DNA from 2 places in the Scopulibacillus cellulosilyticus genome. Region 2 is predicted to be linked to the other one. Evidence: a T-box and tRNA genes for the amino acid it is inferred to sense, from the RefSeq annotation. Region 2 holds a T-box; the other holds one or more tRNA genes.

Region 1 (15,232 bases), on a different contig from region 2:
ATTAACGTCTGACGCTTTCAGTGAAACGATAATATCGTGAAAATCCAGATCTTCTAATATTTTTATATGGTACAACGCGCTTTCAACCATACCATCTGCTGTTGGGTAACCGTATTTCTCAAGAATACGTCTTTCTAATGAACCGGCATTAACACCAATCCGGATAGGAATCCCTTTTTCCTTACAAGCTTTAACTACAGCTTCAACATTTTCTCGTTTTCCAATATTTCCTGGATTAATCCGGATTTTGTCAGCGCCGCCTTCAATAGCTTTAAGCGCCAGTTTATAATTAAAGTGAATATCAACAACCAAAGGTATATTGATTCTTTTTTTAATCTCAGGTATTGCTTCTGCAGCACGCATGTCAGGGCAAGCAACCCGAACAATTTGGCATCCGGCTTCCTCCAGACGGTGAATCTCTGCCACTGTTGCCTCGACATCATGCGTTTTAGTTGTTGTCATGCTTTGGATAATAAGTTCATTCGAACCACCGATAGTTAGCGGACCTACTTTAACTTTTCTTGTTTGTGTTCGATGGGTTATTTTAGTCATACCCGATCGCTCCTTTTATAATAAAAAAATAACAATTCATTGATTTTAACAACATGGTTTATTTTATCAGTACCTTGTTTATTTTGGCAAGGAGAACCTATTTAATATTGAGGGAAATTATAACTTTGGCCAATCTCTATTTTGTTTGGTTTACTGCCGGGGTTAAGCTTTTTAAAATCAGACATAACTTTTTCGATTGACAGGGATTTATCCGGATTAATTTTTTCTACAACTGATAAAACAGTATCTCCCGGGTTTACAGTGATTTTTTTATAATTTATGTCAATTTGCGATTGACTATTATTTTGCGTTTTATAAGCAGATGGAAGTGTACCATTTGTGATGTCTGAATAACTTGTCCATGAAATTAGACCAATAACACTTAACAGAATAAATTTTTTCATCATCAGCATCCTCATAAATGGTTTTGAATCATATATATGATAGATTTTTATTAAATATGCCGTTTTTTTAACTTATTAGAAGGAACTTTTATACATTGGGGGCGTATATATTATTAGAGGTTAGAAGTTAGATGTTGGAAGTTTGAGATTGGCTGATGCTGCGAAGTAAAGTGTTTCTCTTCTTCTTACTTCTAACCTCCAACTTCAAGAATGAAGGAGCAGTATTAATGGCTATTCTTAGTTATCCTTTTATCGGATTTATTGTCATTTTTATAGCAGCTTTATTATTGTTTGGTGAAATGCTTGTAAAAAGCAAGGGGATATTTGCGGTTATCGGTATTGGATTGTTTATTTTATATTTTATCTACCATCTGCAAAATGGTTCGCCATTTTTAATGCTTGGGCTCTTAATACTCGGACTCGTATTAATTATCATTGATGGTCAGCTGATCACAAATGGTTCAGTAGCCATTATAGGCATTATTTTAATGATTTTAGCCTGTGCATTGCCAACCCCCTCTGTTTTATATGGTGTAACTGTAGCGGCAGCCTTTATTTTGGGCATTGCTTGTTCATTTTTATTTCTTAAGGTTTTTCCCGCGCGGTCATATTGGTCTAAGCTTACCTTAAGAGATCAGTTGACAGGTGAAGCAGGGTATAACTCTATGAACGAATCTTATAAGGAACTTGTCGGTAAAGAAGGAATAACCAAAACCCCCTTTCGTCCTGTCGGTACAGTAGAAATTGAAGGTAAACGGTATAGTGCAGTCACTGATGGCGTATGGCTCAAACAGGAAGAGGCTGTCTTAGTTATTTCAGTTGACGGCACCAGAATAGTTGTTCAAAAGAAAGCAGCGGAAGCCTAAAAAGGACTGCCGCTGCTTTTCGATGGTGCTTTTGGTTTTGGTACAGTATAAATCATTAGAACCAGCATCATTAAACAAAATAAAATAAATACCGCAAACATTTCATTTGGAAGAGAATAGAAACATTCGATAATTGATAAACATAATGTTGGCCAAGTGACTGCATTAGCTGAAAGGGACCATATTTGCTGATAATTAAGCCGTTTATGTAAAATTCGTGCGACAAATAATCCAATGCCGGCCAAAACGCAAATACCAATAAAAAAGGCAAATGAGATAAGGACATAATAGAATATAAAAGCAATTGGAATAAAAATAAAAGATAAGGAATGGTTTTGTGAGATAAGTTGTTTGATTGCTTCCGGTGATAATAAAATGGTTGCTATTAATGATAAGAAAAAGATATAACTGATCGTTTTACCTATTCGCTGAAACCGAAACATTGCCGATTGTCTTGGATGAATAACATTTTTAATAAATTGTTTAAAAATTGACATAATTGATCACCTAATTGCATTTTACAAAACCTATATTCAATAAACAAGATATTTATTATAATTAAGAGGAAACTAAATTTAATATTTTTCAATAAGTATTGCGGTATATTCAGGTATGTGATATATTATTACATGTCGTGTCATATTGTTTGATAAATCGACGGTAATTCATGATATTTAAAAATGCTTGACATATTAAAGTACATAAATTAAAATAAATTTTGTTGTCGCGAAATTAATCCGAACGGCGTACATCTATACCTGTGTTGTTCCGACATTTTATATTCTGACAGAGGAAGAAACTGTCAAAGTCTTTAAGGCTTTTCTGGTATAAATTTAAAATATTCCACAGTAGCTCAGTGGTAGAGCAATCGGCTGTTAACCGATCGGTCGTAGGTTCGAATCCTACCTGTGGAGCCAATAATTATGGCGGCGTAGCTCAGCTGGCTAGAGCGTACGGTTCATACCCGTGAGGCCGGGGGTTCGATCCCCTCCGCCGCTACCAAATAAATATGGCGATTGTGGTGAAGTGGTTAACACACCGGATTGTGGTTCCGGCATGCGTGGGTTCGATCCCCATCAATCGCCCCATGGACCCTTAGCTCAGTTGGTCAGAGCAGACGGCTCATAACCGTCCGGTCGTAGGTTCGAGTCCTACAGGGTCCACCATTTTAGAAGTTAGAGGTTGGAAGTTAGAAATTAGATTCAATGAATTGGCTTCGAAGCGATACTTTTAGTCTAATCTCGAACATCTAACGTCCAACATCCAAAACGGAGGAATACCCAAGTCCGGCTGAAGGGATCGGTCTTGAAAACCGACAGGGGCTTAACGGCCCGCGGGGGTTCGAATCCCTCTTCCTCCGCCATTTTATTTATCAGTTACAACATGAATCTACTAAATACATAAATGTTCTAAAGTTCTTTCATAAATATGAAAGGGCTTTTTTTTAAAGGTTTATTATTTGCAGTTAAGGGGTATTTTTGATAATGTAAAAAGTGGAAGAGAAAACAATGTGATTTTTCTTCCAAATAAAAAAAGTTTACATAGGAGGAGAATAGAAATGGCTAATTATCAGCTTCCTGATCTACCTTATGACTATAATGCGCTTGAACCTCATATTGACGAACAAACAATGCGCATTCACCATGATAAGCATCATGGCACATACGTAAGTAAACTTAATGGAGCTCTTGAAGGAAAAGACAACCTTTCCAGCCAATCTGTAGAAGATCTTTTGAGAAACATTAACGATGTTCCTGAAGATATCCGCACAGCTGTCCGCAATAACGGCGGCGGTCATGCCAATCACTCGTTCTTCTGGCAAATTCTTTGCCCGAACGGCGGCGGTAACCCTACAGGTGCGGTGGCAGATGCCATTAACGCTAAATTTGGAAGTTTTGAGGATTTTAAATCAAAATTTGCTGATGTAGCAGCTGCACGGTTCGGTTCAGGCTGGGCATGGCTTGTTGTTAACAATGGCGAACTTGAACTTTACAGCACACCAAACCAAGATTCTCCTTTAATGGAAGGTAAAACACCTATTCTCGGTCTTGACGTTTGGGAACATGCTTATTACTTAAAATACCAAAACAAACGTCCGGATTACATTAACGCATTCTGGAATGTTGTTAAATGGGACGAAGTTAATAAGCGATACGAAGCTGCAAAATAATAAAAAAAGTCCGCGCGAAGCGGGCTTTTTTTAATTGAAATAATGATAACTCTAAAGCTCGCCTTAAGGCGAGCTTTTTACTTTCCTTCAAGAAATTTTAATGCCGATCGGCAAGTTTTCTTTATCGAATATCTAAAAAGCATTTACGCACACTAATAAAGTAAAAAGTAAGGGGGACGAGAGCATGAGTGTATTGAGTAAAATAACCGGGGAAGAAAAAGTTCCCAAAGATCTCTTACTTTTATTACTTATTGGCGGATTATATTATTTGAGTATTGCTCTATCTAACACTTTTGTAAATGTTTATATTTGGAAGCAATCGAAAAGCTTTACAGATATCGGGTTATATAATTTAATGATTGTTTTATTCCAACCTTTAACATTTATTTTAGCGGGCCGGTGGGCAAAAAAAATTGATCGTGTTATTGTCATGAGGCTTGGTGTTACCTCACTTGCGGTTTTTTTTATAACTGTCCTTTTGCTCGGGAGCCATGCCAAACAATTTTTACTGTTGTTAGGAGCGTTAATTGGTATTGGATTTGGCTTTTACTGGTTAGCTTTCAATGTCTTAACTTTTGAAATAACCGAGCCGGAAACAAGGGATTTTTTTAATGGTTTTTTGGGACTGCTATCATCTTTAGCGGGTATGATCGGACCAATAACCGCAGGATGGATCATTTCATCTATGATCGATGAAATTGGCTATAAGGTTATCTTTGCTATATCTCTAATTTTGTTTACTTGTGCCGTGGTTACTAGCTTTTTTCTTAAAAGAAGGCATGCTAAGGGTGATTTTCAAATTAAAAGGATCATGGCTGAACGGAAATATAATAACGATTGGAAAAATATACTTCATGCACATTTTTTTCAAGGATGCAGAGAAGGGACATTTTCTTTTATTATTGTTATCTGGGTTTTTATTACCACTAAAAGCGAAATGTCGTTAGGTACTTTCAGCTTTGTTGAATCAGCAGTTATGCTAGTCAGCTATTATTTAGTTTCGAGGGTTATTAAACCGAATAGAAGGGGGCTCGCAATCCTATATAGCGGAATTGTTCTTTATGCGGCTATTTTTTTGCTTGTTTTTCATTTGGATTTTAAAAACTTAATCATTTATGCGATTTTAATTGCCTTAGCCTATCCCATTCTAATTGTACCTTACGGCTCGTTAACATATGATGTTATTGGCAGAGGGTGGAAATCCAAGTTGATGCGAATAGAATACGTAGTTGTCAGGGAAATCTTTTATAACAGCGGAAGAGCGGTTTCGATTTTATTATTTTTATTAACTGTTCTGTTGTTCAATGATAAACAGGGCTTACGCTTTTTATTACTGATTATTGGATTGGGTCATCCGATGGTTTACTTTTGTATTCGTCACATAAATTTAACAAAAGATAGTTCGAAACAAATATCCGCTGAATCACCGAAGAAAATGCCGGATGGAGAAAGCGGCTCAACAGTATAAGTCTTTGACAAGTAAATTTAAACTAAAGTAAAATAAGAACAGTTAGTTATATAAGACACCAAACGACATTTGGTGTCTTATTTTTGGGAGAGTACAGTAATCGTTGACATACAAAGTTATAATGATCATTATAACTTTGTATATTAAGTTGCTAATGATGGAGTGAATTGAATGGGGAAAGAAAAGAGGAAAAAAAGAAGTAATCTTCCTTTTCGTTTAAATATGCTTTTTCTTTCAGTGTTTTTAGCTTTTTCAATTTTAATTTTAAGACTTGGTGTTGTACAAATTGTTAAGGGAGAAGATTATAAGCATGCGGTTGAAAAAACACAGCATGTCAAAGCGACACTTGATTCGCCGAGAGGTAAAATTATTGATACTAACGGTAAGGTTCTGGCTGGTAATAAGGCAGAGCTTGCTGTTGTCTATATCAGGCATCCGGGTACATCGAGTGAGGATAATTTAAAAATAGCCCAAAAACTTGCTCAATATATTAATATGGACACATCAAAAGTCACTGACAGGGATATGAAAGATTATTGGATTCTTACTCATAAGAATGCTTATGACGAGAAATTGTCAAAAAGTGAACAGAAAAAATACAAGGATGATCCTACGGGAGAATATAACTTACTTTTAAGTAAGATTACTAAAAAAGATTTATCGACGATTTCAAATAAAGATAAACAAGTTATTGCAATTAAACATGAGCTTGACCAGTCCACTAATTTAAACCCGCATACGATTAAGAAAGGTCTCAGTGAAAAAGAATTGGCGCTGATTGGCGAACATTTAAATGAATTTCACGGAATGATTGAAACATCTGTGGATTCAAAAAGGGATTATCCTAACGGCGATCGTTTTTATCTGGGAAGCGTTAATGATATACCGCAAGAAAAAATTGATCAGTACCTGGCCGAGGGTTATAACCGGAATTCCAAAGTTGGTGTCAGTAACCTGGAACAGCAATATGAAAATGTTCTGCGCGGTATACCAACCGTCCTAAATTTCACGACTAAAAACGGACAGCCGGTTAATACGCCGAAGAAAACCGAAGGAAGCCGGGGAGATGATATTCAATTAACTATTAACAGCGACTTAGAGGACAAACTGGGTAAGCAGATGGAAAAATATATTATGCAGGCTCACGCCCAGTATTCCGGAACGGACAGTGCTTATGCTGTAGTTACAAACCCTAACACCGGCGCGCTTCTGGCATTAGTCGGACGCACGTATGATCCTTCAACAGGAAAATTCAAAGATACTTCCTATAAGACGGTATTAAGTTCTTTCCAGGTTGGTTCAGCTGTTAAAGGCGCTACTGTTTCTGCCGGTTATCAGTATAACGCTATACCTGGTACAATAAGAGATATGCCAATCCATTATAGAGGCGGAGGCACTTTTAAATCATATACAAGCAATATTGGCGTTATTAATGTGGCGACAGCGCTTGAACATTCCTCTAACGTCTATATGGGTACGATAGCAGGTAACATGGCCGGCTTTAAGTTTACAAATGAAGGAAGCAGCTATAGTGTCCGGGTGTTCTATAACGAACGTTATAAAAAAGCCGTAGAAGAATTAAGGCAGGTATTCAGCCAGTTTGGATTAGGCGCGAATACGGGCGTTGATTTACCTTATGAAAGTACCGGTTATTCCGGCGGTATTCCACCGGAACCAGGTAAGATTATGCAATTTGCGATCGGGCAATTTGATACGTATACACCGTTGCAGTTGGCACAATATATTTCAACCATTGCCAATGGCGGTAACCGGATTGCACCGCATTTTCTTGAATCCATCCATGCACCGGGCAAAGATCCGGATAAATTAGGTCCAGATGTTTATAACTATGATCCAAAAATCTTGAACCATATCAACGATACGCCTGAACAGCTTGATGTTATACACGAAGGCCTTCATTTAGTTACCCATGCAGCAGGCGGTACAGCTGCGCAGCTGGGATCTGATCCGCATGATATTTCAGCGAAAACGGGTACAGCGCAAATTGATGTTGAAAAAGACCCGAATTTGTACAATAAAACAGCAGTAGCCTATGCGCCGTCTAAAAATCCGCAAGTCGCTGTTTCAGTCGTGGTTCCGAATATGAAAACAGCGGAAATCAATTTAAACATTGCCCAAGATGCCATCGATGATTATTTTGATTTACAAAAAAAGGGCGATAAAAGTAATTAAAAAATCTCCCGCTCACTATTGAGCGGGAGATTTTTAATTTTATTTAGTGATTTTGTTGACAATGTCGCCAATGGACATATTGCTGCCAAGATTGTAATGGCCGGGCTGTATTTTTTCTTCAAGATGGTGACTTCGAAGATAATCTAACAAATCTTCCTTGTTTTTTATAATTTTATAGTCTGCTAAAGTATTGGCAATATCCACCGTTGTCATGCCTTCTGTTATGTATAGTATAGTACGGTAAATAACTTTCCCGTTATTCTTATCCGGATTGGATTCTTTATGCTGCTTGGCATTTTGCCATTCATTAAATTGTTTTTGATTAACGGCTACTAAATGATGATCTAGTAAATACTTGTTAATATTCTTCGAACTTAACACTTTGTCTGAACTTGTCTGATCATTTTTTGCCGGTTGAATAATTTGGTAATAAAAGAAGGCAATCACTGCACAGGTAATAAGAATACCTGCCGCAAACCCTCTCATTCCCCTTTTTGTCATAAAGCATCACCTTTATCTCTCGCTGTCTTCAATTAGTATTTCTTCTTCTAACACACGAACTTTTTTCTTAACATTATAGAGTTCCTGCATCATTGTGACCGATGTACTTTCTATTTGACCTTCCAGCTGCTTTATGCTGTCCTCTTTGAAAAAGGAAATAACCAGCGTAATAAGACCAATAATGACAAGAACTAATATCAGGTAACCCATGTTAAACCCCCCTTGCTTATACGGACTACTAATTACTTATATCATAAGTTCAACATATGAAAAAGGGGTAACAATGAAATGATTGGACTTTACATTGGTAAATCTATATCAGGAGCTAATTTTAAACTTGAATGAAAGCTTTTTATTTGATAAAATCATATAGTGTTTATTATAAGTTACAATCATATAGCAATGGAGGGATACTAATGCGTGTACAAGTAACACTTGAATGTACTGAAACCGGCGATCGTAACTATATTACGACAAAAAATAAACGTAAAAATCCTGAACGTATCGAAATGATGAAATATTGCCCGCGTTTAAGAAAGCATACGCTTCACCGTGAAACTAAATAATTAAAAAAATAACGCCGAATAACCTGTGAATGGAGTCGGCGTTTGTTTTTGCAAAATATTAAAAGGCGCCTTTACAGGGCGCCTTTTAAATATATTATCATGTTGTGTTGATATGCAATGGGGACTTACAAGAAATGCTGATGCATTAATTAATAATTTTTTAGTAAACGTAAGCTGCACCAACAATAATTAACAAGATAAAGAGAACGACGATTAACGCAAAACCGCTGCCTGCACCGTAGCCATAGCCACCTCCGTAGCCGCCGCATCCGCATCCGCCGTAGCCGCCGCCGTAGCCATAACCGCCGTAGCCGCCAAAGCCGCCAAAGCCCATTATCGCTCACCCCCTTTAAAAGACATATTATACTTTATGTCCCGGGGCACTTTTTTGATAGGGACAGATGCTAATTTTCCTGAAGAAAGGCATTTGGCCCACTGCAGTCGAGAGTGCTTTTTTCCTTGGTTTTAAGTTAAAATATATTTAGTGACTTAAAAGATAAGGAGATGCGTTATGTACACAAAGGCTGATTTACGGAAAAACACATTAAATACTTTAAAACAATTGACGGAGCAATGCTTTGCAAAAAGGTGCCGGTCTATAAAAGGACATCTTCTTGAACAAGATGAATGGAACCGCGCGAAGACAATCGGCCTGACAATTTCAAAAGGCAGGGAAATTCAAACAAAGCCAATCATTGAGGCTGCATGGCAAGAAGGCAAGACTGTTGTTGTTCCCAAATGCTTGCCAAAATTAAAACAAATGGTATTTAGAAAATTAACCTCGTATGATCAATTAGAAACCGTTTATTACGGGTTGTTAGAGCCGGTTGAAGAGAGAACGAAAGCTGTAAATAAACAAGACGTAGATCTTCTTATTGTCCCGGGGTTGGTTTTTGATAAACATGGGTACAGGATAGGCCATGGGGGCGGCTATTATGACCGTTTTTTAGAAAATTACGATGGAAAAACCTGCTCTCTTGCACTGGATGAACAAATTAAAGAAAATATTCCGATAGAGAGACATGACCTGCCGGTTCAAAAAATTGTCACTCCAACGTGTGTGATTTTATGCTCATAAAGATCTTTTATATCATTGTATTGCTATTGGCCGGATGGCTGTCATATAAGAAAGAGCTCTTGACATTGGACGGGGCGCTCGGCATGGCTGTTATTGGTATAGTCATTCTACAGGCTTTCGGCTTACCGGGATTAATGATAATTTTTGTTTTTTTTATTTCTTCAAGTCTTATCGGACACTTTCTAAAAAATAATAAAAAGGTTGAAAAGCCGAAAAGGACGATTTGGCAAGTAACAGCCAATGGCGGAATCCCGTTTCTAGCTGCTTTTATATATATTATATTTCCGTCGCCGATTTGGTACGGCGTTTTCGTTGGAGCAATTGCTGAAGCTGCATCGGATACATGGGCATCGGAAATTGGCAAGACGAGCCGGGAAATACCATATCATTTTAGACTAAGAAAAAGGGTCAATAAGGGGCTTTCCGGCGCAATCACTAAGAAAGGGACCCTTGCCGCTGTTTTTGGTGCATTTTTGATTGCGATTTTATCAGCCGTTTGGTTATCTTACGAAGGGATGTCCGGTTTTTTATTGATCACGATTCTAATTACCGCTGCAGGCTACCTGGGCAACTTATTGGATACTTGTCTCGGTGCATGGCTGCAGGCTCAGTATGTTTGTCATGAATGCGGTAAATATACTGATAACCAATTTCATTGCGGGAAAAATACTGAGCGGCAGCATGGCTATGGCTGGATGACAAATGGTGCTGTTAATTTCATTTCTGTCCTATTTGGCGGTTTATTGGGAGGTTTGGTGATGTTTCTATGAAAGCATATCATTTTGCAGGGATTCTCTTATCCGGGGGTGCTTCCCGTCGTTTTGGCGAGCCTAAGGCTTTTTATCCATATAAAAATAAGCCGATGTTCATGTTTGCTTATGAAAGCTTAAAAAAAGAAACAGAGAAGACAGTCATCGTCAGTCGGTCTGAATTAATAGCCAGATTTCAATCTATGATAGATGATGAGGTCATTAGTGATGACCCGAAATTTTTGGGTGAAGGTCCGCTTGCAGGCATATACACTGCCATGGTTGACTTATTAGCCGAGTGGTACGTCGTTTTGCCTTGTGATATGCCGCTCGTAAATCGGCAGTTTGTCGCGTATCTTAAAAATTGGACACAGACAGAAGAAATTTCACAATGCTTTGTACCGTTTGTTAAGGGGTTTAAACAGCCGATGGCGGCAATTTATCATAGAAGCTGTTTGCCGGATATTGAACAATTATTAAATCAAAGACAATTGAAAATGGATGCTTTATTAGAGCGCGTTAATACACGTATTGTGTATCCGGAAACGGAAGGGTTTCATTCTGATTTGTTTCGCAATATTAATACGAAACAGCACCTATGTGAGTTAGAAAATTAATGAGTTGAACAACCTCTGCTAGTATAAAATAACCCTCCTTATATCATATTAAGCATAAGGAGGGTGACGCACTTGAAAATGTCTTTAGTTCGACTCGTATTGGTGATTATGTTAAGTTGTTTTGTCTATAATAGACGCCATAGAATTTTTCGCTTGATTGTTGCTTTGGCTGGTTTAGGTTATTTTATACTTTCTCAATCTGATCAGATAAAAGAGAATCTATGGAGTCTTTTTTTAAAAAATCGCGGCCGGGAAACAGAAATAGGCTAAGATTTTATCTTTTGTTTAAATAAAGCCAATTTTCCGCTTCTTGTTTTAGTAATAACTAAAAAGTGAGTACTATTTTTATCATATAAAATGATCGGCATAGAACTGCCAATTGGATCTTCAACCTGATTCTCCTTTAGCTTAATACCTAAAATGTAATTTTTATATAACCCTTCCCATAGTTGACTGACGGCCCTATGGGATGTTTTTTTGTCTAATCCCGGCAATATGTTCTGATTATATACATGAAGGTAAGTCAACGGGAAAATAAAATAAGCGGCAGGATGGATATGAAATTGCTCAGCAGCTTCCTCAAGAATTTCCCGCTGCTCTGTCTTAACCGAACTGTCTAATACATGGTACCAGCCTAATTCTTCCGGTGTAACTGGCACTTTAAAAATTGATATCGGTTGATTTGCTGATACCATAACATATCGCTGATCATAGGACATGACATCTTTTCCCGTAATATTTTGATCGGCATGTTTTTCGGCATGATGAATGGTTATCGCCTCGAAGTGTCCGCTTTCATCAAAATCAAGTGTTTTTTCCTGGTTAAGCGTTTGAACATTTTGGCGCCATTTTGAAAGAATCGATGTTAAACGCCCATTATTATATAATAGTGAAACATCTTCCCGTAAATAAACCTGTTGATTAGTTTTTGATGATGTTTGCCATAAAACCTTAAAATGTTTTCCTTGATTTTGAGGTTTAATAGTTAAACTTGTATTGTTATAAATATAATCCAATTTAGCGTCTTCAGGAAAATAAGTAATGCTTTCTTCCAATTCCGAGTTTCTAGTGAAATAGTAGAATAAAAAAGCAATTAGAAAAGATATGACAACAATAAAGAAAAATGACCGATATTTTTTCATAGGATGCCCCCTAAGACATGCTAACCCCTTGTCTCATTCTATGCATGGACTATAAACGGTTATGCCAATGCTTATTGCAAGAAGTATGAAACGCTAAGAATGTGTCAAAGCTATTTTTGGCAAAGGAGGGGGCTTTATGGTCGATCAACAAGGTCATCCGGTTTCAAAGGACTACACTAAAAATGTGAAATATCTAAAGGATGAACTGGGTGTCGGTATTAGCTTTGATATCATTTTTGTTGAGCTGAATTACGCCAATCGCAATATGTCATTATTTTTAGTTGACGGTATGACTCAAGGAAATATCATGCATTTTATAATGAAATTGCTGGCAAAGCTGGATGCCGGTGATTTAGAGCCAGATCCCCTCGATAAATTAATGAAAAAATATCTGCCATATGTTGAGATTAATACAGAAACAAATCTCGATAAGGTTATTTTTTGGATAACTTCTGGACCTGCTGCCCTTGTTGTGGAGGGCTTAGATAAAGTAATCATTATTGATGCCCGCACTTATCCCGCCCGAAATCCGCAAGAACCGGACGTAGAAAGGGTCGTACGGGGAGCCAGAGACGGATTTGTTGAAACGATTGTTTTTAATACAGCGTTAACAAGGCGCAGAATCAGGGATCCATCTCTTAGAATGAGTTATATGTCAGTGGGACGCCGTTCTAAGACGGATATATGTATCGCATACATAGAAGACATTGCTAATCCGGATGTTGTCAAACAAATTAAACATTCAATTTCAAAGATCGATACTGATGGTTTGCCAATGGGTGAGAAAACGGTAGAAGAATTTATCGCGGGCAGGCACTATAATCCATATCCAACCGTCAGATTTACTGAACGGCCGGATACTGCGGCAGCTCATTTATATGAGGGGCATGTTCTGGTTTATGTGGATGGATCGCCTGTTGTCCTTATCACACCATCAACCCTGTGGAATCAGCTGCAGCATGCTGAAGACTATCGGCAAAAGCCCGTGATTGGTTCATATTTACGTATTGTTCGATATTTGGCCGTCTGGTTATCTATCTTTTTTCTGCCTTTATGGTATTTATTAGCAACCGATCCAACGCTGCTTCACCACAATTACAGTTTTATTACGATTAATAAACATTTGGACTTGCCTGTATTCGTTCAGTTATTAATTGTTGAAGTTGGTTTGGATACACTAAGAATGGCAACGATTCATACACCAACCTCTTTAGGGACTGCCCTTGGCCTTGTCGCGGCTATTATGATCGGTCAGATTGCTGTCGGTGTAGGTTTGTTTGCGAGTGAAGTCGTATTATATATGTCGATAGCAGCCATCGGTACATTTGCCACGCCGACTTATGAATTAAGTCTTGCCAATCGCTTGTTTCGAGTACTCATGTTAATTTTAACAGCACTTTTTCATGTGCCGGGTTACTGGTTTGGGTTTTTCTTTGTTTTTGTCTATCTTACCAGCTTAAAATCTTTTTATGTTCCCTATTTGTGGCCGTTTTTACCTTTTTCTTTCAAAAGCATGAGAGATGTGTTATTCAGGACCCCGTTGCCGCTTAAAAATCGCCGTCCTGTTGCTTTAGGGACAAAAGATCCAGACATATAAAGACAATTAATGTCCAGTATATTGCTGGACTTTTCTTTTATATTTTAGGAAAATAGTAAGGTATACGGTTGTATTAGACAAAAAAATTAAGTTTAAAAAAGTATGAAGATAAAAAAGGGTTGGGTTTTATTATGAGTGATAATTGGTACATCGGTATTGATCTTGGAGGAACATCCGTTAAAATGGCCTTTATCGATGATGATGCACAAATCATTGATAAATGGGACATTAAAACAGATACAACTAACGATGGAGAAAACATTGTAAGCGATATTAGCAAAAGTATAAAGTCTAAAATTGAAGAACATCAAAAGGATAAAGATCTGATTAAAGGTATTGGCATGGGAGCGCCCGGTTTTTTAGAGATGGAGACAGGCTTTGTCTATCAGGCGGTAAACATTGGCTGGAAGAACTACCCGCTCAAAGAAGAACTGGAAAAATCAGTGGGTCTTCCTGTTATTGTAGATAACGATGCCAACATAGCCGCTATCGGCGAAATGTGGCGGGGAGCGGCAGAAGGTGCAAAAGATGTGCTTTGTATTACTTTAGGAACCGGTGTCGGCGGCGGTGTTATTGCCGGCGGTGAAATTATTCACGGCGTTAACGGCATGGCCGGAGAAATTGGCCATACAACAGCAGTTACAGATGGAGGCGTACTTTGCAATTGCGGTAAAACCGGATGCTTGGAGACGGTATCTTCGGCTACAGCCATACGGCGAATGGCGATTGATGGTTTTAGAGATCATCCCGAGAGCCCTTTAAAGAAGCAATATGACACAAATGGCGATATCAGTTCTAAAGATGTTCTTGATCGTGCTAAAGAACAAGACCATTTGGCAATGTCAGTTGTAAAAAAAGTGGCTTTCCATCTCGGTTTTGCACTGGCAAGCTTTGCCACAACAATGAATCCTTCTAAAATAGTGATTGGCGGCGGTGTATCCAAAGCAGGAGACACGTTGTTAGACCCTGTGAAACACTATTTTAAGATGTATGCTCTTCCAAGGGTTAACGAAGGTGTAGAGATAGTTCCCGCACAATTGGGCAATGATGCAGGTGTTATCGGCGGCGCATGGCTGGCGAAAACTAAACTATAATAAGACGTGTTCAAAAACCCTGGAGGGCGCTGAAAAAAATTCCCCTTTCTGTCATATCTATATTTCACTCTTCATATTTTCCTCAAGACCATTCATAGGATAGATATAGGAAAAGACGAGGAGGGGGAAATAATGAACATTAATGTTCGAGATGGCGATACGCTTTGGTATTACAGCCAATTATTTGACGTTCCGCTGCAATTGGTTATAGACAGTAATCCAAAGATTAATCCTG
Region 2 (15,232 bases):
CAATTGATTAAGGGACATTTCACTGCGCCAATGAGAAGGAACATCGGCGGATTGTTTGACGATTAAACCGGCTATTGCAGGGTTAATCGATTCAAAGTCATCACGGTTAATACCGTAGTTTCCGATCAATGGGTAAGTCAGTGTGACAATTTGCCCGCAGTAAGAAGGGTCAGATAAAATTTCCTGATAGCCTGTCATACCGGTGTTAAAAACAACCTCACCATTACGCGCACAATTTGCGCCTATCGCATTTCCAATAAATACTTCCCCGTTTTCTAATATTAATTGACGTTTCATGCAAAAGTCCTCCCTTTATCCCAGACGATTTCTCCTGATGCTATAGTGAGTACAGGCCAGCCTTGACATTTCCAATCAGCAAACGGTGTATTTTTGCCTTTTGAAAGGAATTCATCCGGATCTATATCTGCTGTATAATCCAGGTCAAGTACGACAATATCTGCAACACTGCCAGTTTTGATCGCGCCGTATGGCAGTCCAAAGGCACGAGCCGGCTTATGTGTCATTCGTTCAAGCAAAGCCTCTAAAGTTAATACACCTTTTTGGACAAGATGCGTATAAAGAAGCGGAAAGGCTGTTTCCAGTCCGACAATGCCAAACGGCGCCCGATCTATGGACTGTCCTTTTTCAAAATCCGTATGAGGAGCATGGTCAGTAGCGATAAAGTCTATTGTTCCGTCCAGTAAACCTTCGATTAATGCTTGTTGGTCCTCTTTTGATCTTAGCGGCGGATTCATTTTAAAGTTAGTATCAAGTCCTGGTATATCATCTTCTGTTAAAAGCAAATGATGGGGTGTCACTTCAGCTGTCACATGAATGCCAGCTTTTTTTGCGTCGCGGATTGTCCTTACGGATTCTTTCGTGCTGACGTGACATACGTGGTAATGAGCGCCTGCCGCTTCAGCCAAGAGAACGTCCCTTGCGATTTGCACCGCTTCGCAAATATTTGGAATCCCTTTTAATCCATTTTTTCTGGCAAAAGCGCCATCATGGACACATCCGTTGTATATTAATGTATTTTCTTCACAATGAGCGACAATCGGAACGTTGAGGCGTGCAGCATTTTTCATTGCTTCATACATCATTGCCGCTGACTGAACACCGACACCGTCGTCAGTAAAGGCAAATGCGCCAGCATCCTTAAGCGGTTCAAGATCTGTCAATGTTTCACCTTTTAACCCTTTAGTAATTGACCCGTAAGGCAGCACACGGACTTTAGCATCCTGCTGAATTTTGTCCATAAGCTGACTGACAGTTTCCGGACAATCAGGGACGGGATTTGTGTTCGGCATTGCAGCAACTGTTGTGAAGCCGCCCTTAGCTGCAGCCATCGTACCTGTTTTGATCGTTTCTTTATGTTCGCCGCCCGGCTCTCTTAAATGGATGTGAAGATCAACAAAACCGGGGGCGACAATTTGGTCAGTGACGTCAATGACTTGATGATTGCCGGAATCCATTCCATTCCCGATCGCAGTGATTTTATCGCCTTCTATTAACACATCTTTCTTTTCCAGTTGACCGTTTAAAAAAACTTTACCGTTTGAAAGCAACATACTCATATTGCTCCGCCTCCTCGTTTTTGTTTACCGCCCATTCCAATACAGACATTCTGACAGCGACACCGTTGTTGATTTGCTTAAATATCCTTGACCGCTTTGCTTCTACAAGTTCATCAGCGATTTCTACACCGCGGTTAACAGGCGCGGGATGCATGATAATGCTTCCCGGTTTCATTAATCTCTCACGTTCAAGTGTTAATCCGTACTGTTTGTGATAATCTTCTTTGGAAAGGTTCATGCCTTGGTTATGTCTTTCATGTTGAATGCGCAGCATCATGACAACATCTGCGGTTTTCACCGCTTCATCGATGTCAACATATTCACCAGGCAACGTTTCATTCATCCAAGCCTTAGGACCGGATAAAAGGACTCTCGCGCCAAGCCTTGTTAACACTTCAGCATCCGAACGGGCGACACGGCTGTGACGCAAGTCACCGATGATAGCTATTGTCAGACCGTCAAATCTAGAAAACTCTTGTTTGATCGTCATTAAATCCAATAGAGCTTGAGTCGGATGATCTCCGCATCCATCTCCGCCGTTAATGATCGACAATGACAATCGATCTCTAAGATCTTCATAATATTTATCTTGCTTATGACGGATAACCGCTGCTTGGACACCGACTTCCTCCAGTGTTCTAAGCGTGTCATACAAACTTTCGCCTTTTTGAGTACTTGAGTTTTCCGCACTAAAGTTCAATACATGGTAACCGAGCCGTTTTTCAGCCGCTTCAAAACTAAATCGTGTCCTTGTGCTTGCTTCAAAAAATAAATTGGCAGTAATGACAGGCTGCGGTTCACGATAAAGATTTTGCATTTGAATTTCCTGCGCCTTATTTAAAATGTCATTAATCGTTTCAATTGATAAATCAGATAAGGTTAAAAGGTGCGGCATTTTGACCCTCCTCAAATTTGCACATTTTTATATAAAAAAACCTCTTTGCCAGTTGCTGACAAAGAGGTTTTTCAGGTACAGCTGCAGCCATACCTAACTAAGCCCTTTATCAGCCTCACTGGACTGCCTTTTAAAAGGGTAATATCGTTTTATTCGATGCTGACAGAGTCGCTCTCGTCGACTTCCTTCAGCTTAACAGAAATAATTTCTTTAGTTGAAGTCGGAACATTTTTCCCAATAAAATCAGGACGAATCGGCAATTCACGATGTCCGCGGTCAATAAGAACAGCAAGCTGTATACGTGCCGGACGCCCTAAATCCATAACCGCATCCATCGCCGCACGGGCTGTTCTCCCTGTATAAAGGACATCATCAACAATGATTACAGTTTGTTTTTCAACGTTAACAGGGATATCTGTGCCTTTTAATTCGGGTTCTTTCGATTTCGTTTTTTCAGAGAGATCGTCACGGTACAAAGTAATATCAATTTCACCTAATTGAACAGTTTCACCTTCAATTTGTTCAATTTTTCCCGCGAGCCTTTTGGCCAAATAAATGCCCCTGGTCTTTACACCGGCAAGCACGACTTGGTCAACACCCTTATTCCGTTCGATTATTTCATGCGATAACCGTGTCAGAGCCCTGTCGATCGCTTTTTCATCTAAAATGATTTTTCCGCTCATAGGTTTCGCCCGCTTTCGTTTTTAAAGTTAAAAACCCTCTTGCCATAAGGCAAGAGGGTATACGTCCGCTTTCGATAACAACGCACTCCTTCTCAGCCTCTCTGGACTGTATTTAAAGGTTTGTAGTTAGTGTTCTCTTTTCTTCAATTATTATTTCAAAAGTTGACGAGGTTGTCAATAAGCTTTTCGGCACTTTTTTAATTCAATTTCCATATCAGCAGGCAGTGGTGCTGTAAAAGTCATTCTTTCCCCTGTCGATGGATGGTTAAAGCCAAGTTCAGCCGCATGAAGAGCTTGACCGTTAATTGAAAGCGTCTTTCTTGGACCATATTTCGGATCGCCGGCGACGGGATGGCCAATGTATGCCATATGAACACGAATTTGATGGGTTCTTCCCGTTTCTAACCGGCATTTAACGAAAGTATATTTATTAAAGCGCTCTTCAACATAAAAGTGTGTGACAGCCTCTTTACTGTTTTTACTTGTTACAGCCATTTTTTTGCGATCTTTCTCATCACGTCCGATGGGTGCATCAATCGTCCCTTCATTATGAGGGAGAACACCATGGACAATAGCAAGATAGATGCGGTGAGTTGTTTTTGCCTTTAATTGTTCAGCAAGCGATTGATGGCTCTTATCATTTTTGGCAACAACGAGCAATCCGGAAGTATCTTTGTCAATCCTATGGACAATTCCAGGACGCAATACACCATTAATACCGGACAAATCATTGCAATGATAAAGCAAGCCGTTCACTAAAGTACCGGTATAATGACCCGGTGCCGGATGAACAACCATGCCCCTTGGCTTATTAACAACTAATACATCTTGATCCTCATAAATGATATCTAACGGTATATTTTCCGCTTCTACATTTAAGGGTTCCGGGTCGCTGATTTCAACCTGAATCCGATCACCGGAGTTTGTCTTATAATTAGCTTTGACAGCTTTATTATTTACTGTAATGAATTGATCTTTAATCATTTCCTGAATGCGTGTTCTCGAAAGTTCAGGAAACTGTATATGTACCCATTTATCAAGACGTACGCCGCAGTCATCTGTGATCAGTATTTCACTTTTTTCCATGCTGTTTCTCCTTTTTTTCTTCTAAAAACATAAAAATAAATACTAAAATAACACCAATGCAAAGCATTGAATCAGCAACATTAAAAGTTGGAAAGTTGTATGTAAAAATATAAACATGAATAAAATCGACGACTTCTCCCCTAAATAACCTGTCTAAAAAATTACCTAGCGTTCCGCCGATAATAAGAGCCAGAGCTATTCCTAATAATGGACGAAACCTGCCGATCTTTTGCATATAGTAAATGACAACAATAAGCACTACAATGGTTACGATGAAGAAGAAAAACATTTTTCCTTGTAAAATACTCCATGCAGCGCCCGTATTTCTAACAGAAGTTAAATATAAAACATGCGGAATGATTTGAAAGCTTTCGCCAACAAACATATTTTTCACAATCAGCCATTTTGACAGCTGATCAATAATTAAAACAATTATAGCAAGTCCATAATAAATCAACCGCTTCTCCTCCGTTTTTATTATCTGTACCTTTGCATTTTAGCATAATGCCCTAAATAAAGAAAACGAGATCACAGCCGGACGCAGGCTGTGATCTAAATCCATCCTATTCTTCATTATCATCTTCAGCAACATTTTCTTGATTCATCCATTTGTCATACTGAATATTACGGAGAAATTGAACTTGATCATCTCCTTGATACCCATCTATACCTGTTGCGCCAATGGCTTCAACAAGCTCAACATAGCCCATGCCGTCTTCGTTATCCATGTTCGATGAATCATCGTAAGTCATGCTTGATTCATTAAATGAAGAGACAATATCATAAGCATTCTGCTCATTATATTCTGTCTCATCACTATTTGTTGCCCATTCTTCTTCCATCTGCGCAATGACTTCTTCTTCAATCGGCCGGCCGTGCGCTTTGTCCTGGTTAGGCGATGTTAATACATTTGTTCTGGCCGTTGGAAGAGCCTCCAGCCGCGCATAAGGAATCGCTTCTCCGGTCTTTTCATCAATGCCGTAAGTGCCTTTTTCCATTCGTTCAAGAGCGGCGTTAATATCTTGTAATTCCTCTCTTGAGAAGTTTCTTAAGGTTAAGTCTTTCTCGCGTTCATAAAGTGCTGATCCTGAGTCAGCGGGATGGTTATCATATTGTGAAAGTTCACCGGATGCTTCGCTGGACGCGTAAGGTTCTTCCAGGCCAAATTCATTATTTATATTTAATTCTTTTTCAAGCTCTTGTTTTCTTTGGATAAGCTGTTTTTTTATGTCCTCGTATAAGCGCAAGATCTTCACCCCCATTTTTACCGGACATTTATAGTTTGGTTTAGAAGCACATGTATTAGACGAATTAACTTTTGGCAAAAAAATTGCCAGGCTTTTGCCTGGCAATTTTGTCTTACTCATAATATTTTTTTATTGTTTCCGCACAGGAGTCGCACAACTGCGGGTGATCTTTGTCTTCGCCTACGGTCGTTGAAACAACCCAGCAGCGTTCACACTTTTCACCTTCTGCTTCTTTAATGACAATGGATACTTCATCATATTTTTCAGCTTCTTCTGGCGCTTCATTGATTGAGCCTTTGATTTCAACTTGGGAAACAATAAACAATTTATCCAAATCTTCTTGTTCCTTTAGTAAGGATAGGTTCTCTTCTGCCGGATATAATAAGACAGCTGCTTCAAGAGATTTACCGATAACTTTCGCATTTCTTGACACTTCGAGCGCTTTAAGGACATCGTCTCTGACATCTATCAGCTTATCCCATTTTTTCACAATTTCTTCTTCGTTTTCAACTTGTTCAGTTTCCGGCATATCTGTCAGCTGAACATATGCTTCTGTCACGCCAGGGATAAAATTCCATACTTCTTCTGCGGTATGCGGAATAATCGGCGACAGCATCTTAGTAAGTGCGACAAGCGTTTTATAAAGAACTGTTTGGATAGAACGGCGCTTAAGGCTGTTTTCCGGTTCAGTATAAAGCACGTCTTTGGCAATATCCATATAAAATGCACTTAAGTCTACTGTACAGTAGTTATGGATGGCATTATATACTGTCAGGAACTGATAATCATTATATGCATTCATAACTTTTTCAATTAAATGATTGAGCTTAATCATCATATAACGATCCAGTTCCGGCATATCTTGAACATTAACGGTATTTTCCGGTTTAAAATCGTTCAAATTGCCAAGGGTAAAACGTAAAGTGTTTCTAATTTTACGATAAACTTCTGCCACTTGTTTTAAAATATCCTGAGAGACCCGGACATCAGCCTGATAATCAACAGATGAAACCCAGAGGCGGATAATATCGGCGCCAAGCTGTTTCATAACTTTAATCGGATCAATCACATTGCCGATTGACTTACTCATTTTCCGTCCTTCACCGTCAAGTGTAAAGCCGTGGCTTAACACAGCCTTATATGGGGCTTCTCCCGTTACGGCAACAGCAGTTGATAAGGATGAGTTGAACCAGCCGCGGTATTGGTCAGACCCTTCAAGATATAAATCAGCGGGACGGCGCAGACCCTCTCTCGCTTCAAGAACGGCCTGATGCGAAGACCCGGAATCAAACCAAACATCCATAATATCAATTTCTTTTCTGAATTTACCATTTGGACTATGCGGTGAAGTAAACCCTTCCGGCAATAAATCTTTTGCCTCCCGTTCGAACCAAATATTTGAACCATGTTCACGGAAAAGGTCTGATACATGTTGAATCGTTTCATCAGTAATAATCGCTTCTCCGTCTTCACCGTAAAATACCGGAATCGGCACGCCCCATGCGCGCTGTCTGGAAATACACCAATCCTCGCGGTCACGGACCATATTAAACAGTCTGGTTTCACCCCATGAAGGGATCCAGTTTACGTTTTTAATCGCTTCAAGCAATTCATCGCGAAAATCTTTTATTGAAGCAAACCATTGTTCGGTTGCTCTAAAAATAATCGGCTTTTTTGTCCGCCAGTCATGCGGATACGAGTGTGTGAAGAAGTCAAGCTTGATTAAAGCGCCAACTTCATTAAGCTTATCCGTTACTGATTTGTTGGCTTTATCATAAAACAGTCCTTCAAATCCGGGCGCTTCAGCAGTGAAGACACCTTTTTCATCAACAGGACAAAGGATATCTAATCCATATTTTTTACCAATAAAGTAGTCGTCTTCACCATGTCCGGGAGCTGTATGAACACAGCCTGTACCTGCATCAAGAGTAACGTGGTCGCCCAGCATAATTAACGAATCACGATCATAGAAAGGATGACTTGCGACAAGGTTTTCTAATTCCCGTCCTTTAATTTTTTGAACTGTTTCACAGTTTTCCCAATCTAAAGTTGATTTTAGTGATTCTACAAGCTCTGAGGCAACGATAAATTTACGATCATTAACTTTAACGACGCTGTAGTCAAATTCAGGATTTACTGCGATACCTAAATTAGCCGGAATTGTCCACGGAGTCGTTGTCCAAATAACAAATTCTTCATCTCCAGCCAAAACGTCTTTCCCGTCTTTTACTTTGAATGCGACATAGATTGACGGCGAACGCTTATCTTGATATTCAATTTCGGCTTCGGCTAATGCGGATTCAGAAGACGGCGACCAATAAACGGTCTTTTTATCTTTATAAATATAGCCTTTTTTAGCCATCTCACCGAAAACTTTAATTTGTTCGGCTTCATATTCTTTCTTTAATGTAATATACGGGTTATCCCAATCACCGCGGACGCCTAACCGTTTGAACTGTTTCTTTTGGTGCTCAACCTGCTCCAAGGCATATTCGGCACAAAGCTTGCGGAATTCAGCGACACTCATTTTTTTACGGTCTACACCTTTTTTCGTTAACGCATGTTCAATTGGAAGGCCGTGAGTATCCCAGCCGGGCACATATGGTGCATTAAATCCGCTCATTGATTTAAATCGATTAATGATATCTTTTAGAACTTTGTTTTCTGCATGGCCAATATGGATATCGCCATTGGCATACGGCGGACCGTCATGTAAAACAAATAACGGCTTGCCCTGATTTTTTTCTAATACTTTTTCATATAAGTGATCCGCTTCCCACTCCTCTTGCATTTGCGGTTCTTTATTAGGTAAATTCCCGCGCATCGGAAAGTCAGTTTTTGGCATGAGTAATGTATCTTTATAATTCATGCGCTTCGTCCTCCTGTCATATACTTTTATTGTTAATTAATTTGTTACGAAATTTTTGAGTACAAAAAAAGTCTCCCCGCCCCATAAAGGGACGAGAAGACCCGCGGTACCACCCTAATAGACAAAAGACATATAACTTTTGCCGACTTAAAATTCGTAACGTGAATGCACGCCATTTCTTAATTACAAATAAGCTTTCAGAATGGAACTCTGAGGTGATTTTCTCAAGTAAAACCAAAATTCAGGCTTTCACCAACCCTGACTCGCTGCGTTGTGATTTTACAGATACTGTCCTCGTCATCGTTTTATATTTTTGGTTTTTCTAAATATGATTTTTAAGTATGATGATAGTATATGAAATTAAGCAGTGGTTCGTCAAGATACACTGTTATTTTGAGACCACTTCTTCTTCATTTTCTTCAATCGGAGAGAACATTTTATCCCATTCGTCGTTTTTCAAAAGCTCAAGCTGGGCTTCAATGAGCATGCGGAACCTGGTCCTGTAAACATTGGCCTCTTTCTTAAGTTCATCAATATCAAATGTTAATTTTCTTGATTTAGCTAGCGCCTCATTAATAATGCGATCGGCATTTTTTTCTGCTTCTTTTACAATCAGCTTAGCTTCTTTTTCAGCATTATGCCTGACATCTTCCGCAGTTTCCTGGGCAACTAATATCGATTGATTTAAAGTCTTTTCAATAGTGGAAAAATGGCTGAGCCTTTCTTCTAATTGCTGAATCTTTTCTTCCATTTCTTTTTTTTCGCGTGTCATCGTCTCATAATCTTTAATGACTTGATCAAGAAAATCATTGACTTCATCTTCATCATAACCGCGAAATCCTCTTGTGAATTCCTTGTTATGAATATCTAAAGGTGTTAATGGCAACCGTGCCACCTCCATGTCATAATGGTAAGTTTTTATATTCTTCGACATAAAATGATTGTTTCCTTCAACAAATTGACAACTTTATACCAAACGGCCATACCGGATCCGTTGCTTGCCCTTTTTTGTTACCCCTTCTACAGCAAATAAACGGCTTCTTCCAAATCCGCGGACAGATAAATAATCTCCAGGCGCCAGTTCATACCCAGTTTTTTCAACAGTCTTCCAATTAACTTTTACTCCGCCTGACTCAATGTGCCCGGCAATTTTAGTTCGGGAAAGTTTGTAGATCTCTGAAAGCACCGTATCAAGTCTTAATGAAGATACAGTCCCTGCGGCTTCATCCCAATGGGTTTCAATATGTAAAATTTCTGAGAGCGGCTTTTCTTTACAAGACACGCCAACTTTACCAACATGTGTTAAATGAGCTGCAACAAAATCAGCCACTTCCTGGGCAGCTAAAAATTGAATGCAATCGTCTTTGAACAATAAATCTCCAAATTTATCGCGAACAAGTCCCAAACCCAATAAAGACCCAAGCAGCTCTCTATGTGTTATTTTAGCAAATTTTGCTGGATAATCCAGTTCAAATAGTGATAATCCAAAACTTTCTTGCTGAACTTGAAAATATTCTGGAACGAGCAACGCCCTTTTTCTTTCCGCAGCCTCAAATCCGCCAAAAAAATGTGCATTCACTTCACCTTGGCTGCCGATAACCAACCGTAATATTTCTTGCTGACGCGGATCAAGGAAATCCGTACATTTAGGGGCATATCTTGTCATAACAAAATCTTGCCAATCCAATATCGTATCAATGAACGGCTTTTCATCATCTCTGAAGTGCTGATAAATTGACATAAAAATACCTCTAATATAATAATGCAGGGAGGTAATTAATCCCTCTTGAAGCAAGATTTAATACAATAAACGCAAGCCAAGGTGAAATATCTATCATACCGCCAATTGGGGGTATGATTTTTCTAAACGGCGCCAAATAAGGTTCACAAATACGCGCCAAAAAACGGCCGATTGAAGAATCTCTTATTCCTGGGAACCATGACATTAAAATATAAATGATAAGTATCCAAGAATAAATATAAATAATTTCAGATAGAATTCTTATGATCTGAAAAAGTATCATTCCTTCACCTCTAAGTTCTCTTTTTCAACATTTCTGTATCAATTCCGGTTATATCTACGTGTTCCGGTGCACACATAAACGTATCCGTTCCCAGCTTTTGCATCTGTCCATCCAAAGCATAAATGGTTCCCGCCAGGAAATCGAGCGTACGCCGGGCTTCGTTTTCCGGGATTCGCTGCATGTTAAGAACCACTGTTTTGCGGTTTTTAATGTGAGCAGCAATATTCTCAACATCGTTAAAAGCCCGCGGTTCCACTATGATCACTTTTGTTTGCTGATGAATACTTTGGAGTGATACGACATTTTGTTTTTTTACCGGCTGCGGCCGTGACAATTCAGCCGGCCTATTTTCATCTTTTATATCATCATAATGATCTTCAATCAACTCATCAGATTCATCATCGAGGTCAAAAAAACGCTTAAAAGTCGTTTTAATACCCATGTTTTATTCCCCTTTACTCGTCTTTTCCAACCAGAGCCGTCCCTATACGTACAAAAGTAGCCCCTTCTTCAATCGCAATTTGATAATCATTAGACATACCCATGGATAATTCAGTACATGGGGCATGATCCCATTTTTTTTCTTGTATATCAGTTTGCCACTCTTTTAACCGGCGAAAAATTTGACGAATTTCCTGTTCATTATCAATATGGGGAGCCATAGTCATTAAACCAATAACTTTAATTTTATCAAAATGTTTCAATTGTTGAACAAAATCTTCCAGTTCATTTTCCTGCAGACCGTGTTTTGATTCTTCACCGGAAATATTGACTTGCACAAAGCATTGGACAGGTTTTTTGGCCCGTTTATTAATTTCCTTAGCCAAAGATAACCGGTCAAGGGAATGCAGAAAATCAATATAATCAATGACTTCCTTGACCTTCCGGGACTGAAGCGAGCCGATAAAATGCCAGTTCACTTTATCATCACTAATGGCTTGTCTTTTTTTTAAGAGCCCTTCTTTACGATTTTCTCCTAAATGCAGCACCCCGGCATCTACTGCTTCCCTCGCCCTCTCACAGCTTACATATTTCGTAACACCAATTATTTTTACGTCTTCAGTGCGCCGATTCGACCTTTCGCATGCTTGAAAGATATTGCTTTGTATCATTTCTAGATTATCTAATACTGTCATGATGCTAATCACCCTTAATTATACCAATATAACTGAGTATCCTTCCTGTCTTTCCATTTTCTGCGCGATATGAATAAAACAGGTCATTCCGGCAGCTTGTACAGTAAGAGCTGACTTCAATTTGGCTTTCCGGTACTCCCGACGCCGCCAATAATCGTTTGTTTAATTCTTTTAAATCCAACATAAAATGGTTATGGTCAACTTGCTTTGCAACCTCTTTGATATCCAACCGGTTAATATCTTTAATATGGCGAATAACATTTTCATCCACCTCGTAACAGCACCCGCCGATTGAAGGACCAATAATCACGTGGATGTCATGAGGCAAAATGCCAAGTTCACTTTTCCAAGTGTTCACCATTTTTGCTGCGCCTTGGCCAACGGTTCCCCTCCACCCCGCATGAAGAAGACCTACAGCATGCTTATTTTTTGAATAAAAATAAATGGGCACACAATCGGCATAGCATGCTGTAAGCATGACTTGATCATCAGTTGTATACAACCCGTCAGTATCTTTGATCGCTGTATCTAAATCATAAGCACCTTTACCGCCGTCACTGGAAGTAACCCGAGCTAAATTCGTACCGTGAACTTGCTCCGCGGCCACCCAGTGATCAAGCGAAACGCCTAAATCCTCTGCTAATCTCCTGCGATTTTCTAATACCGCTTTTTGATCATCATGTACATGAAATCCCATATTTAAGCTGTCAAAAGGTTTATTGCTGACGCCGCCCCTTCGAGTACTTATTCCTGCAATAATAGCTTTATTATGATCAAGTATGACATTTTTCATATGTAATGACTTTTCAGTTTCTACAGAAAAAGGTTCTGACGCCATATGTGACACTCCCTTATAACTTTCGTACAAAGTTTCTTTCATTTTACCATATGTTATTGCTTATTTGGTGATTTATCTAGGATAAATCTATGAATCTTTGTTTTGCTGGTATTCGTCAGAGCCTGCTTCATGAAATCGTACTAAAATGACATCTGCACCAATCCGGACAATGTTGCGCCACGGTATGGTAACATCATTGTCCCTGCCAAGGAGCCCCATCATTTTCCCTGAACCGGGAATAATTAAACTCTCGATTTTACCTGATGTTAAATTAACATCCAAATCACCAATATGACCAAGCCTTTTACCATTTTCTACATTGACAACCTCTTTTGCTTGAAAATCTGATATTTTCGCCATTATCTCCGCCTCGCTTTCTAATATAAATATATGGCGGCTTAGTTTAAAAATGAACAATTACATTCTAGTTCCTTGAATTTTCGGTGCTTTTCATATAAAAAAATATTTTTTAAAAAATTTCAAAAAAATCATTGACGAGGCCAAGCCCTCTGTTATAGTATAGTATCAGAAATTACAAACACTGTACTACAACAGTATTGTTAAAATATTAAGGAGGTTATAATATGAACTGCCCAACATGCAACGGTAACGGTGAATTGGAATGTACGAAATGCAAAGGTGAAAAACATAAAAAACAAGGTAAGTCCCAATCATGTCAATGTTATAACGGTGTTGTTATTTGTCCTACATGCAGCGGAAACGGAACCATTGAATAAGAGGAGGATGTATAACTTGACTACTTCTATTCAATATCAGGACGCAGAAGCCACAAATGAGTTTCAGAATGATATAAAAAAGATCTTAACACCCGAGGCCATGGCGTTTTTAAAAAAATTGCATGTTAAATTTAATACCGAAAGAATTCGTTGTCTTAAACAAAGACAAATTCGTCAAAAAGAGATTGATAACGGAAAAATGCCAGACTTTTTACCAGAAACTAAGTCTATACGTCATGACAAATGGACAATTAGTCCTATTCCCGATGATTTAAAAGACAGGCGGGTGGAAATTACAGGTCCGGCAAGCGACAGAAAAATGGTAATTAACGCCTTAAATTCAGGTGCTTATGTTTTTATGGCTGATCTCGAAGATGCTACTTCACCGACTTGGCAAAATATCATCCAGTCTCAAATTAATTTAATAGACGCTGTTAACCGAAACCTTACCTACACAAATGAGAACGGAAAACACTACACGCTTAATGAAAAAATTGCGACATTACTCGTCCGTCCAAGAGGATGGCACCTTGAGGAAAAGCATGTTCTTGTTAACGGAGAAAAAATGTCAGCAAGCCTTTTCGATTTTGGCTTATACCTGTTTCATAATGCCGCACAGTTACTCAAAAACAACTCTGGTCCTTACTTTTATTTACCTAAGATTGAAAGCCGTGAAGAAGCACGTCTATGGAACGATGTATTTATCTTTTCCGAACAGGAATTAGGATTACAACAAGGTACTATTAAAGCCACAGTTTTAATTGAAACGATTTTAGCCGCCTTCGAAGCTGACGAAATACTTTATGAATTAAGGGAACACAGCGCCGGTTTAAACTGCGGCCGATGGGATTATATTTTCAGCTACCTGAAAAAGTTTCGAAATCATCAAGACTTTATTCTTCCTGACCGTTCACTGGTCACAATGACAGTTCCGTTTATGAAGGCGTATACACAATACGTGGTTGAGACGTGCCATAAGAGAAAGGCGCATGCTATCGGGGGCATGGCTGCTCAAATTCCGATCAAAAATAACCCCAAGGCAAATGAAGAGGCACTGAACAAAGTCAAAGCCGATAAGACAAGAGAAGTAATTAACGGACATGACGGCAGCTGGGTTGCACACCCGGGTCTTGTACCAATTGTTCTCGATGTCTTTAATGAACATATGCCTGAGGCTAATCAAATAGACAGGCAAATAGAACATAAAACAATCACAGCAAAAGATTTGTTGGCAATCCCTGAGGGTCCAATTACTGAAGAAGGTCTCAGAATGAACATCAGCGTTGCCATTCAATATATTGAAGCATGGCTCGGCGGCAAAGGAGCTGTTCCTATATACAACTTAATGGAAGATGCTGCCACAGCGGAGATATCGCGCGCCCAAGTATGGCAATGGATTCGTCATCCGCAAGGGTTTTTAGAAGATGGCCGAAAAATTACTAGGAATCTTGTTGAACAAATGATAACTGTTGAACTGGTTGATCTGAAAAATAGCTTCGGTGAAGAACAATTTAATAATGGAAATTATGAAAGTGCAGCAAGGCTATTTTCGCAATTGGTATTCAACGATGAATTTGAAGAATTTTTAACTCTTCCTGGTTATGAAAGGATCGATTAATTTTAATGATACGGAGGAATGAAACATGAACCTTAAAGAAAAGTTTTTAGCAATTGAAGAAAGCTGGAAATCAGAACGTTGGAAAGGTATTACCCGTCCTTATACGGCGGAAGAAGTTGTCCGTCTCCAGGGCTCAGTACAAATTGAGCACACATTGGCCAAAAGAGGCGCTGATAAATTATGGCAGCTTATCCATTCCGAAGATTATGTTGCCGCTTTAGGCGCTTTAACAGGAAATCAAGCTGTGCAACAGGTCAAGGCCGGACTTAAAGCCATTTACCTCAGCGGCTGGCAGGTTGCAGCAGACGCCAATTTAGCTGGTCAAATGTATCCTGACCAAAGTCTTTATCCGGCAAACAGCGTTCCGAATGTTGTTAAAAAAATTAATCAAGCCTTTCAGCGCGCTGATCAAATTGATCATTTAGAAGGAAAAAGCGATACCGATTGGTTCGCACCCATCGTCGCTGATGCAGAAGCCGGTTTTGGAGGTCATTTAAACGTTTTTGAGCTTATGAAGGCAAT

What was found. The T-box of region 2 lies ahead of ileS (isoleucine--tRNA ligase). A T-box ahead of a tRNA ligase gene usually reads a tRNA of that ligase, here a tRNA-Ile.
Region 1: it encodes a tRNA-Ile, which carries the amino acid that the T-box ahead of ileS (isoleucine--tRNA ligase) is inferred to sense. The anticodon was not compared.

What each region holds. Positions count from the first base shown of each region.
Region 1 is NZ_JBHTCO010000011.1:147,339-162,570, forward strand. Features, by position in the region: gene ispG (flavodoxin-dependent (E)-4-hydroxy-3-methylbut-2-enyl-diphosphate synthase) at 1-552, opposite strand, end outside; gene ACFQRG_RS10175 (LysM peptidoglycan-binding domain-containing protein) at 654-959, opposite strand; gene ACFQRG_RS10180 (NfeD family protein) at 1,184-1,822, shown strand; gene ACFQRG_RS10185 (DUF1189 family protein) at 1,819-2,319, opposite strand; tRNA gene ACFQRG_RS10190 (tRNA-Asn) at 2,665-2,739, shown strand; tRNA gene ACFQRG_RS10195 (tRNA-Met) at 2,748-2,824, shown strand; tRNA gene ACFQRG_RS10200 (tRNA-His) at 2,835-2,910, shown strand; tRNA gene ACFQRG_RS10205 (tRNA-Ile) at 2,912-2,988, shown strand; tRNA gene ACFQRG_RS10210 (tRNA-Ser) at 3,093-3,185, shown strand; gene ACFQRG_RS10215 (superoxide dismutase) at 3,381-3,992, shown strand; gene ACFQRG_RS10220 (MFS transporter) at 4,177-5,460, shown strand; gene ACFQRG_RS10225 (penicillin-binding transpeptidase domain-containing protein) at 5,632-7,653, shown strand; gene ACFQRG_RS10230 (hypothetical protein) at 7,693-8,154, opposite strand; gene ACFQRG_RS10235 (hypothetical protein) at 8,167-8,364, opposite strand; gene rpmG (50S ribosomal protein L33) at 8,571-8,720, shown strand; partial or broken gene ACFQRG_RS10245 (YjcZ family sporulation protein) at 8,881-8,958, opposite strand; gene ACFQRG_RS10250 (5-formyltetrahydrofolate cyclo-ligase) at 9,232-9,798, shown strand; gene ACFQRG_RS10255 (DUF92 domain-containing protein) at 9,789-10,568, shown strand; gene ACFQRG_RS10260 (molybdenum cofactor guanylyltransferase) at 10,565-11,164, shown strand; gene ACFQRG_RS10265 (hypothetical protein) at 11,237-11,434, shown strand; gene ACFQRG_RS10270 (hypothetical protein) at 11,431-12,306, opposite strand; gene ACFQRG_RS10275 (spore germination protein) at 12,443-13,903, shown strand; gene ACFQRG_RS10280 (ROK family glucokinase) at 14,035-14,997, shown strand; gene ACFQRG_RS10285 (M14 family metallopeptidase) at 15,130-15,232, shown strand, end outside.
Region 2 is NZ_JBHTCO010000004.1:509,586-524,817, reverse strand. Features, by position in the region: gene ACFQRG_RS05775 (carbamoyl phosphate synthase small subunit) at 1-297, opposite strand, end outside; gene ACFQRG_RS05770 (dihydroorotase) at 294-1,577, opposite strand; gene ACFQRG_RS05765 (aspartate carbamoyltransferase catalytic subunit) at 1,552-2,472, opposite strand; gene pyrR (bifunctional pyr operon transcriptional regulator/uracil phosphoribosyltransferase PyrR) at 2,622-3,155, opposite strand; gene ACFQRG_RS05755 (RluA family pseudouridine synthase) at 3,330-4,241, opposite strand; gene lspA (signal peptidase II) at 4,228-4,698, opposite strand; gene ACFQRG_RS05745 (TraR/DksA C4-type zinc finger protein) at 4,805-5,488, opposite strand; gene ileS (isoleucine--tRNA ligase) at 5,601-8,357, opposite strand; T-box leader at 8,442-8,667, opposite strand; gene ACFQRG_RS05735 (DivIVA domain-containing protein) at 8,746-9,243, opposite strand; gene ACFQRG_RS05730 (YlmH family RNA-binding protein) at 9,325-10,098, opposite strand; gene ACFQRG_RS05725 (YggT family protein) at 10,109-10,381, opposite strand; gene ACFQRG_RS05720 (cell division protein SepF) at 10,392-10,823, opposite strand; gene ACFQRG_RS05715 (YggS family pyridoxal phosphate-dependent enzyme) at 10,837-11,517, opposite strand; gene pgeF (peptidoglycan editing factor PgeF) at 11,522-12,355, opposite strand; gene ACFQRG_RS05705 (YlmC/YmxH family sporulation protein) at 12,443-12,715, opposite strand; gene ACFQRG_RS05700 (hypothetical protein) at 12,940-13,092, shown strand; gene aceB (malate synthase A) at 13,100-14,710, shown strand; gene aceA (isocitrate lyase) at 14,736-15,232, shown strand, end outside.